Regions from separate parts of the Stenotrophomonas sp. YJH_SMC_33 genome, predicted to be linked through region 2. Evidence: riboswitches for the same ligand, from Rfam matches in the RefSeq annotation. Region 2 holds a riboswitch; the other holds the start of a gene.

Region 1 (3,414 bases), on a different contig from region 2:
TCCTGGGTGATCTTCATCGAACAGAAGTGCGGGCCGCACATCGAGCAGAAGTGGGCCAGCTTGTGCGCATCCTTCGGCAGCGTCTCGTCATGGAACTCCTTGGCCTTCTCCGGATCCAGGCCGAGGTGGAACTGGTCTTCCCAGCGGAACTCGAAACGCGCCTTGCTCAGCGCGTTGTCGCGCACCTGCGCGCCCGGATGCCCCTTGGCCAGGTCGGCTGCGTGCGCGGCAATGCGATAGGCCATGATGCCGTCGCGCACATCCTGGCGGTTGGGCAGGCCAAGGTGCTCCTTCGGCGTCACGTAGCAGAGCATCGCCGTGCCGAACCAGCCGATCATCGCCGCACCGATCGCGCTGGTGATGTGGTCGTAGCCCGGCGCGATGTCGGTGGTCAGCGGGCCCAGCGTATAGAACGGCGCCTCGCCGCACTCGCGCAGCTGCTTGTCCATGTTCTCCTTGATCAGCTGCATCGGCACATGGCCGGGGCCTTCGATCATGGTCTGCACATCATGCTTCCAGGCGATCTTCGTCAGCTCACCCAGCGTTTCCAGCTCACCGAACTGCGCGGCGTCGTTGGCATCGGCGATGCAGCCCGGGCGCAGGCCGTCACCCAGCGAGAAGGTCACGTCATAGGCCTTCATGATCTCGCAGATGTCCTCGAAATGCGTGTAGAGGAAATTCTCCTTGTGGTGCGCCAGGCACCACTTGGCCATGATCGAGCCACCACGGCTGACAATGCCGGTCACGCGCTTGGCGGTGAGTGGCACGTAGCGCAGCAGCACGCCAGCGTGGATGGTGAAGTAGTCCACGCCCTGCTCGGCCTGCTCGATCAGCGTGTCGCGGAAGATCTCCCAGGTAAGCGCCTCGGCACGGCCGTCAACCTTCTCCAGCGCCTGGTAGATCGGCACGGTACCGATCGCCACCGGCGAATTGCGGATGATCCACTCGCGGGTTTCGTGGATGTGCTTGCCGGTGGACAGGTCCATCACCGTGTCACCGCCCCAGCGGATCGCCCACACCAGCTTTTCCACTTCCTCGGCAATCCCGGAGGACACGGCACTGTTGCCGATGTTGGCGTTGATCTTGGTCAGGAAGTTGCGGCCGATGATCATCGGCTCGCTTTCCGGATGGTTGATGTTGTTGGGCAGCACCGCGCGGCCGCGTGCGATCTCGTCGCGCACGAATTCGGGTGTGATCACCTTCTGGATTGAAGCACCGAACGACTCGCCCGGGTGCTGCTGCAGCAGGCCGGCATCGCGGACCGCGTCGAGCCGCTGGTTCTCGCGGATGGCGACGAACTCCATTTCCGGCGTGATGATGCCGCGCCGCGCATAGTGCATCTGGGTGACGTTCGCGCCGGCTCGCGCACGGCGTGGCAGGCTGCGCGCAGGGAACCGCACGGCATCGAGTTTCGGGTCATGCTCGCGGTCGCGGCCGAACGAAGAACTCAGTCCTTCGAGCTGTTCGGTATCGCCGCGTTCCTCCACCCAGCCGCGGCGCAGCGCCGGCAGGCCTGCGGACAGATCGATGCGTACGCCCGTATCAGTGTAGGGGCCGGACGTGTCGTAGACCGTGACCGGCGCATTCTCTTCGCCGCCGAACAGGGTCGGCGTGCGGGTCAGCGCGATCTCGCGCATCGGCACCAGCAGATCCGGGCGCGAGCCGGCCACGTGTATCTTGCGCGATCCGGGAATGGGCCGGGTCACGGATTCGGAGAGTTGCTGGGCCTGTTGCTGCAGGGCGGAGAGCTGTGCGTTCATCGGGCATCGTCCAGGAAGGTCAGGGACGAAGCGGCGGCGCACTGCGACCCCGCGCGGACGGTCCTTGGGCGGAGTCCGGGCACGGCTGCATTGCAAAGCTTCCCTACGCCGGTATGAGCCGGATCAGGTTCCAAGGGACTGTCTCAACCGTGGCCACATGGCCCGGTACCCCCGCTTCTTGGTGTGCATTAGAGCATAGAACGTGCTGCAGCCCATGGCTGTTCCATCCACGCACGGCGTGGATCCGCTGTTTCTGTATTAACAAAACCGTGACATCGCATTCAGTAACGTGCACGCGCATCCTGCCGCTGCGGCCGATGTTTCCTCGCCGCCTTCGCGGCCCCTGCCCGGTCTGTGCTGCATGTCGCCGGCCCCTCGCAGCAAGCTCTGCTCGCTCCCCTCAATCCCTTGATCGGAGAAGCCCCTTCATGGTGTTTCGCGTTTCCATTGCACTGGTTCTGCTGCTGGTGCTGCTCGCCGGTGTTGCACCCGGTCCCTTCAATACCGTGGTGCAGAGCATCCTCGGCGAACTCATCCGCGGCATCGGCTGGCTCTACCTGCTGGTCGTGTTCCTGGCCCTGGTATTCCTGATGTACCTGGCCTTCGGCCGCTTCGGCAACCTGCGCATCGGCGGAGAGGACGCCGAACCGGAGTTCTCGCGGGCCAGCTGGATGTCGATGCTGTTCGCCGCTGGCATGGGCATCGGTCTGGTGTTCTGGGGCGCCGCCGAGCCCATTTCGCACTTCAGCAAGCCACCGGAAGGGCTGGCACCTGAAAGCATGGACGCCGCGCGTGCTGCCATGCGCTACGTGTTCTTCCATTGGGGCCTGCACCCCTGGGCCATCTATGCGCTGATCGGCCTGGCAATGGCCTGGTTCCAGTTCAACCGCAACGGCCGTGGCCAGATCAGCGATATGTTGCAACCGATCATCGGCCGTCACCATCGTGGCTGGATCGGGCATATGGTCAACATCTCCGCGGTCGTCGCCACCGCGGTTGGCGTGGCTACAGCACTGGGCTTCGGCACGATACAGATCGCGGCCGGCGTGGAACGCGTGTTCGGCGTGCAGGCGGGCGTGCCGCTGCAGCTGACCATCATCGCAGTGGCTTTCGTACTGTACATGGCGTCCACGCTCAGCGGCGTCGGCCGCGGCATGAAATGGCTGTCCAACTTCAACCTTGCATTGGCTGCACTGCTGCTCGCGCTGGTGCTGGTACTCGGCCCGACTGGCGCGATCTTCAACACCTTCACGACGACGTTGGGCTCCTATCTCAATCAGCTGGTGACGATGAGCCTGCGCATGTCACCGTTCTCGTCCAGCACCTGGGTCGCGGACTGGACGATCTTCTACTGGGCCTGGTGGATCTCCTGGGCACCGTTCGTGGGTTCGTTCATCGCGCGCATCTCGCGCGGGCGCAGCGTGCGCGAGTTCGTGATCGGCGTGGTGCTGGCACCGACGCTGCTGGGCTTCTTCTGGTTCTCGGTGTTCGGTGGCACCGCGATCTGGATGCAGATCTTCGGCCAGGCCGACCTGCTGCAGGCACTGGGCAACGGCTATGAAACGGTGCTGTTCACCATGTTCGACAGCATGCCGCTGCCGTTGCTGCTGTCGTGCATTGCGCTGGTGCTACTGATGATCTTCTTCGTGACCTC
Region 2 (3,414 bases):
GTGACAGGCGGCTGTGCCGCTGCGGGGTGCCGCGCTTGTCGTAGGCGCGCTCATCGAGGCGCACGAAGCGGCCACCGGCCAGCCACTGCCAGTCGTCACCGAAGCTGATCCGGTCCAGCGCGAAGAAGGCGGTCTGGCGGCTGTCCAGGCGACGTGCGGACGGGCCGGGCATCTTCGGCGACGGCTCGAACACCGGCACCGGTGCCTCGTGGATGTTGCTGGTGCCGACGTACTCGTTGACGCTCGGGCGCTTGTCCACGGTGCGGCGGAAGTAGTCGGCACCGAGGGTCAGCTCATGGCCGACGCTGCCGGTCTCGAAACGGCCGCGCAGCTCGGCACGGGCCTGCTGGTTGCGGCGGGTGTCGTCCGGGCTGCGGTAGTCGTAGACGTCGTAGTCGCCATTGGGCGCGAAGTAGTTGCCGGGCACGCTGCCATCGGCGCACTGCACGGCGTAGTAGCAGCCATAGGCGAAGGCGACGTTGTCATCGATCACCGACCGGCTGTGGCCGACCGACACGCGGGACTGCCAGGCGTCGTTGAAATCGTAGGTGTGCAGCGCGGTGATGTTGGTGCTGGCAATATCCACCGGGCGCTGCCACGGCTGGTAGCCGAGCAGGTGCTCGCGGTCGACGCCGCGCGGCAGGTCACGCGCGCCCAGCAGCTGGTAGCCGGACACCGAACGTTGCGAACTGGTCTGGTAATTGGCGTCCACCTCCAGCTTGCCGCGTTCGCCGATCAGCCAGTCGGCCGCGAGCGAGTAGAAATTGCGGCGGCCATCGGCGTGCTCGACATAGGAATTGCTGGAATCCCACGCGGCATTCAGGCGCAGGCCGAAGCGCGGGGTGATCCAGTGGCCGACATCGACGGCGACGTAGCGCGAGCCTTCCGAATCGGTGCCGAGCGTGGCGGTGCGCACTTCGGCCGGGCGCTTGCCGATGTAGTTGATGATGCCACCCGGTGCCATCACGCCTGCGGCCAGGCCGGCTTCACCCTTGAGGATCTCAACCGACTGCACGTTCTCCAGCGCCAGGCGCTGTTCGCCGGCGATGGACAGGCCGTTGAAGCGGTAGCCGGTGGCGGCGTCCAGCGCGAAGCCACGGATGGCGATGTTCTGGTAGTAGCCCACAGGTGCATACGCATCACCCAGCGAGGCATCGTTGCTGGCAAGCTCGGACAGCGAACGTACCTGGCGACGGTCGAGATAGTCGCGCTCGAGCACGTTCACCGACGCCGGCGTGTCCTTCCACGAACCGCCGCCGAAGGCATTCACGCGCGAGGTATCGGCCTTCGGTTTGCCGGCCTGCACGCGCACCGCTGCCAGTTCGGTCGGCGAATGCTCGGCGCCGGTGGCAGCCGCATCGGGGGACGCCTCGGCCTCGCTGGCGTGCAGCGGCAGCGCGGCGCAGAGGGCGAGGGAGAGCAGGGTGGGGCGCAGGCAGCGGTTCATTCGATTCGTCTTCGGACAACAAGGGAGACGAAGCGACGGCGCGCAGGTGCACCTGCCCATGACGGGGGTGTGGCTGCGGCTCAAAGCTCCCTACGCCGGTGCAAACCGGATCAGGTTCCAAGGGACTCTCTCAGCCTGGCAGATCCAGGCACCCCCGCTTCAGGTGACCATTTCACTACAAATGGTACGGATTTGCGAGCCGGCGCCCTTCAGGCTGCCGCGTGCAGGGCCTGCAGCAATGCCTGTCCCGGCGCGCTGTGGAACCACGCCGGGTGCCCCAGCATGAAGGGCCGCCACGCTACATCGGCATTGGCGGTCGAGCCGGTGACGCCTTCGAAGTACTCCACTTCGGACAGTGCGAAGTCGAAATGGACCATCGGCAGCAGGTCGGCCAGCAGGTGCACGCGTGCCGCCGACAGCGGCAGCGCCTGGCGGTAGCCGTCGAGCAGCGCCAGCGCGATATCGATGCGCACTGCCTGCATGCCGCGCTCCAGTTCCAGCCACGCCACCGCGTTGCGCTCGATCGCGGTGGCGAGGTCGAACAGTGCGCTGGTCGGCGACGCCAGGCCGAAGTCCAGCACGGTGCTGATCTGCCCATCGCGCCACAGCAGGTTGGAAACATGCCAGTCGTTGTGGGCCCACAGCCGCGGCTCGTCGCGCAGGCGCTTGGCCAGGCCGGCATGCCACGGCAGCACGTCACGCTGCAGCTGCGCTTCCCACGGAATGCGCGCGAGATAGCGGGCCAGCGCGGGGCGCTCGTGCAGCCCTGCCTTGATGGCCGCGATCGGATCGTCGGCGCGGATCAGATCGTCGCGCGCGACCAGCACATGGGTGCTGCGCTGGGGCGCGTGGTAGCTGGCGGCGGCACGGTGCAGCTGTGCGAGTGCGCGTCCGGCTTCACGGGCCTGCGCGATATCGGTCAGCAGCGACCACGACACCGCGTCGCGATACAGGTCCTCACCGACGCCAACCGCATGCAGCTCGAAGGTCCATTCGCCATGCTCGACGGCAGTGTGGCCATCGGTGGCCGGCAGCACCTGTACTACCGGCACGCCGGCGGCGGCGAGATGGGCGATGAAGTGGTGTTCTTCTTCCAGGCAGGCCGCGCTGCGCACGCTGTGGTGGTGGCGCTTGATGAACACCGCGCCGTCCCTGCCATTGACGATGGCGGCGGCCGACAGTGGCCGCGGGCTGTGCCAGCGCGGTTGGCTCTGCTCGTCCAGCTGAGGGTAGCGCTGGCGCAGCCACGCAATGTCCGCCGCGCTGATCGGTGGCCAGTCGGCAGCAACCTCGTCGTTGTTCAGGCCCTGCACGCGGTGGGAGGAAGAAGTCATGCCGCAGCCCCGGTGGGGAAAGTCGCATCCAAGGCTGCGCATTCAACGCCATGCACGTGGCCAACGCAAACGGGCGGGTCATCGACCCGCCCGTCCGTGCATCGGCACGGGAGATGCCGTGCCGCTTACCAGCCGCGATGGCGACCGCGGTCGTGGTAGTAGCGGTTGTCGTAGTAGCGCTCGCGCTGCCAGCGACGGTTGTCACCGCGGTCGTAGTAGCCGCTGCGGTAATAGCCACGGTCGTAACGACGATCGTAGCGGTCGTCATAGCGGCGGTTGTCGTAGTAACGACGGTCGCGGCGGTCGGAGGTGGTCAGGTTGCCGATCGCGCCGCCGGCCACGGCGCCGCCCACGGTGGCGGCAGGATCACCGTTGGAGAGCAGGTTGCCGGCCACGCCACCGACCACGGCGCCGACCAGGGTGCGCTTGTCCTTCCTCGACATCGCGCTGGCATCGCTGACCACGGCCACACTGGCCACCAATGCCAGAGCCATCGCCAGACCACGGAAGCTGAGTGCGGAAGTACTGAGCATGTTCGTTCTCCTGTGAGGTGCATGCCACGCTGGGCAGGGAGGGCGCGGGGCGCCCCGGCTGCCGTGGTGTCCACGCTGGCGTTCCAACATTGCCGGAACA

What was found. Region 2 has a riboswitch for thiamine pyrophosphate ahead of AC5P9W_RS10230 (TonB-dependent receptor). Riboswitches for the same ligand answer to the same signal wherever they lie in the genome.
Region 1: linked by a shared signal. The riboswitch ahead of thiC (phosphomethylpyrimidine synthase ThiC) and the one ahead of AC5P9W_RS10230 (TonB-dependent receptor) in region 2 are both predicted to bind thiamine pyrophosphate.

Annotation. Positions count from the first base shown of each region.
Region 1 is NZ_JCAFVJ010000001.1:62,196-65,609, forward strand. It holds gene thiC (phosphomethylpyrimidine synthase ThiC) at 1-1,760, opposite strand, end outside; TPP riboswitch at 1,843-1,943, opposite strand; gene AC5P9W_RS00330 (BCCT family transporter) at 2,189-3,414, shown strand, end outside.
Region 2 is NZ_JCAFVJ010000005.1:89,459-92,872, forward strand. It holds gene AC5P9W_RS10230 (TonB-dependent receptor) at 1-1,447, opposite strand, end outside; TPP riboswitch at 1,518-1,613, opposite strand; gene AC5P9W_RS10235 (phosphotransferase enzyme family protein) at 1,657-2,781, opposite strand; gene AC5P9W_RS10240 (glycine zipper 2TM domain-containing protein) at 2,907-3,314, opposite strand.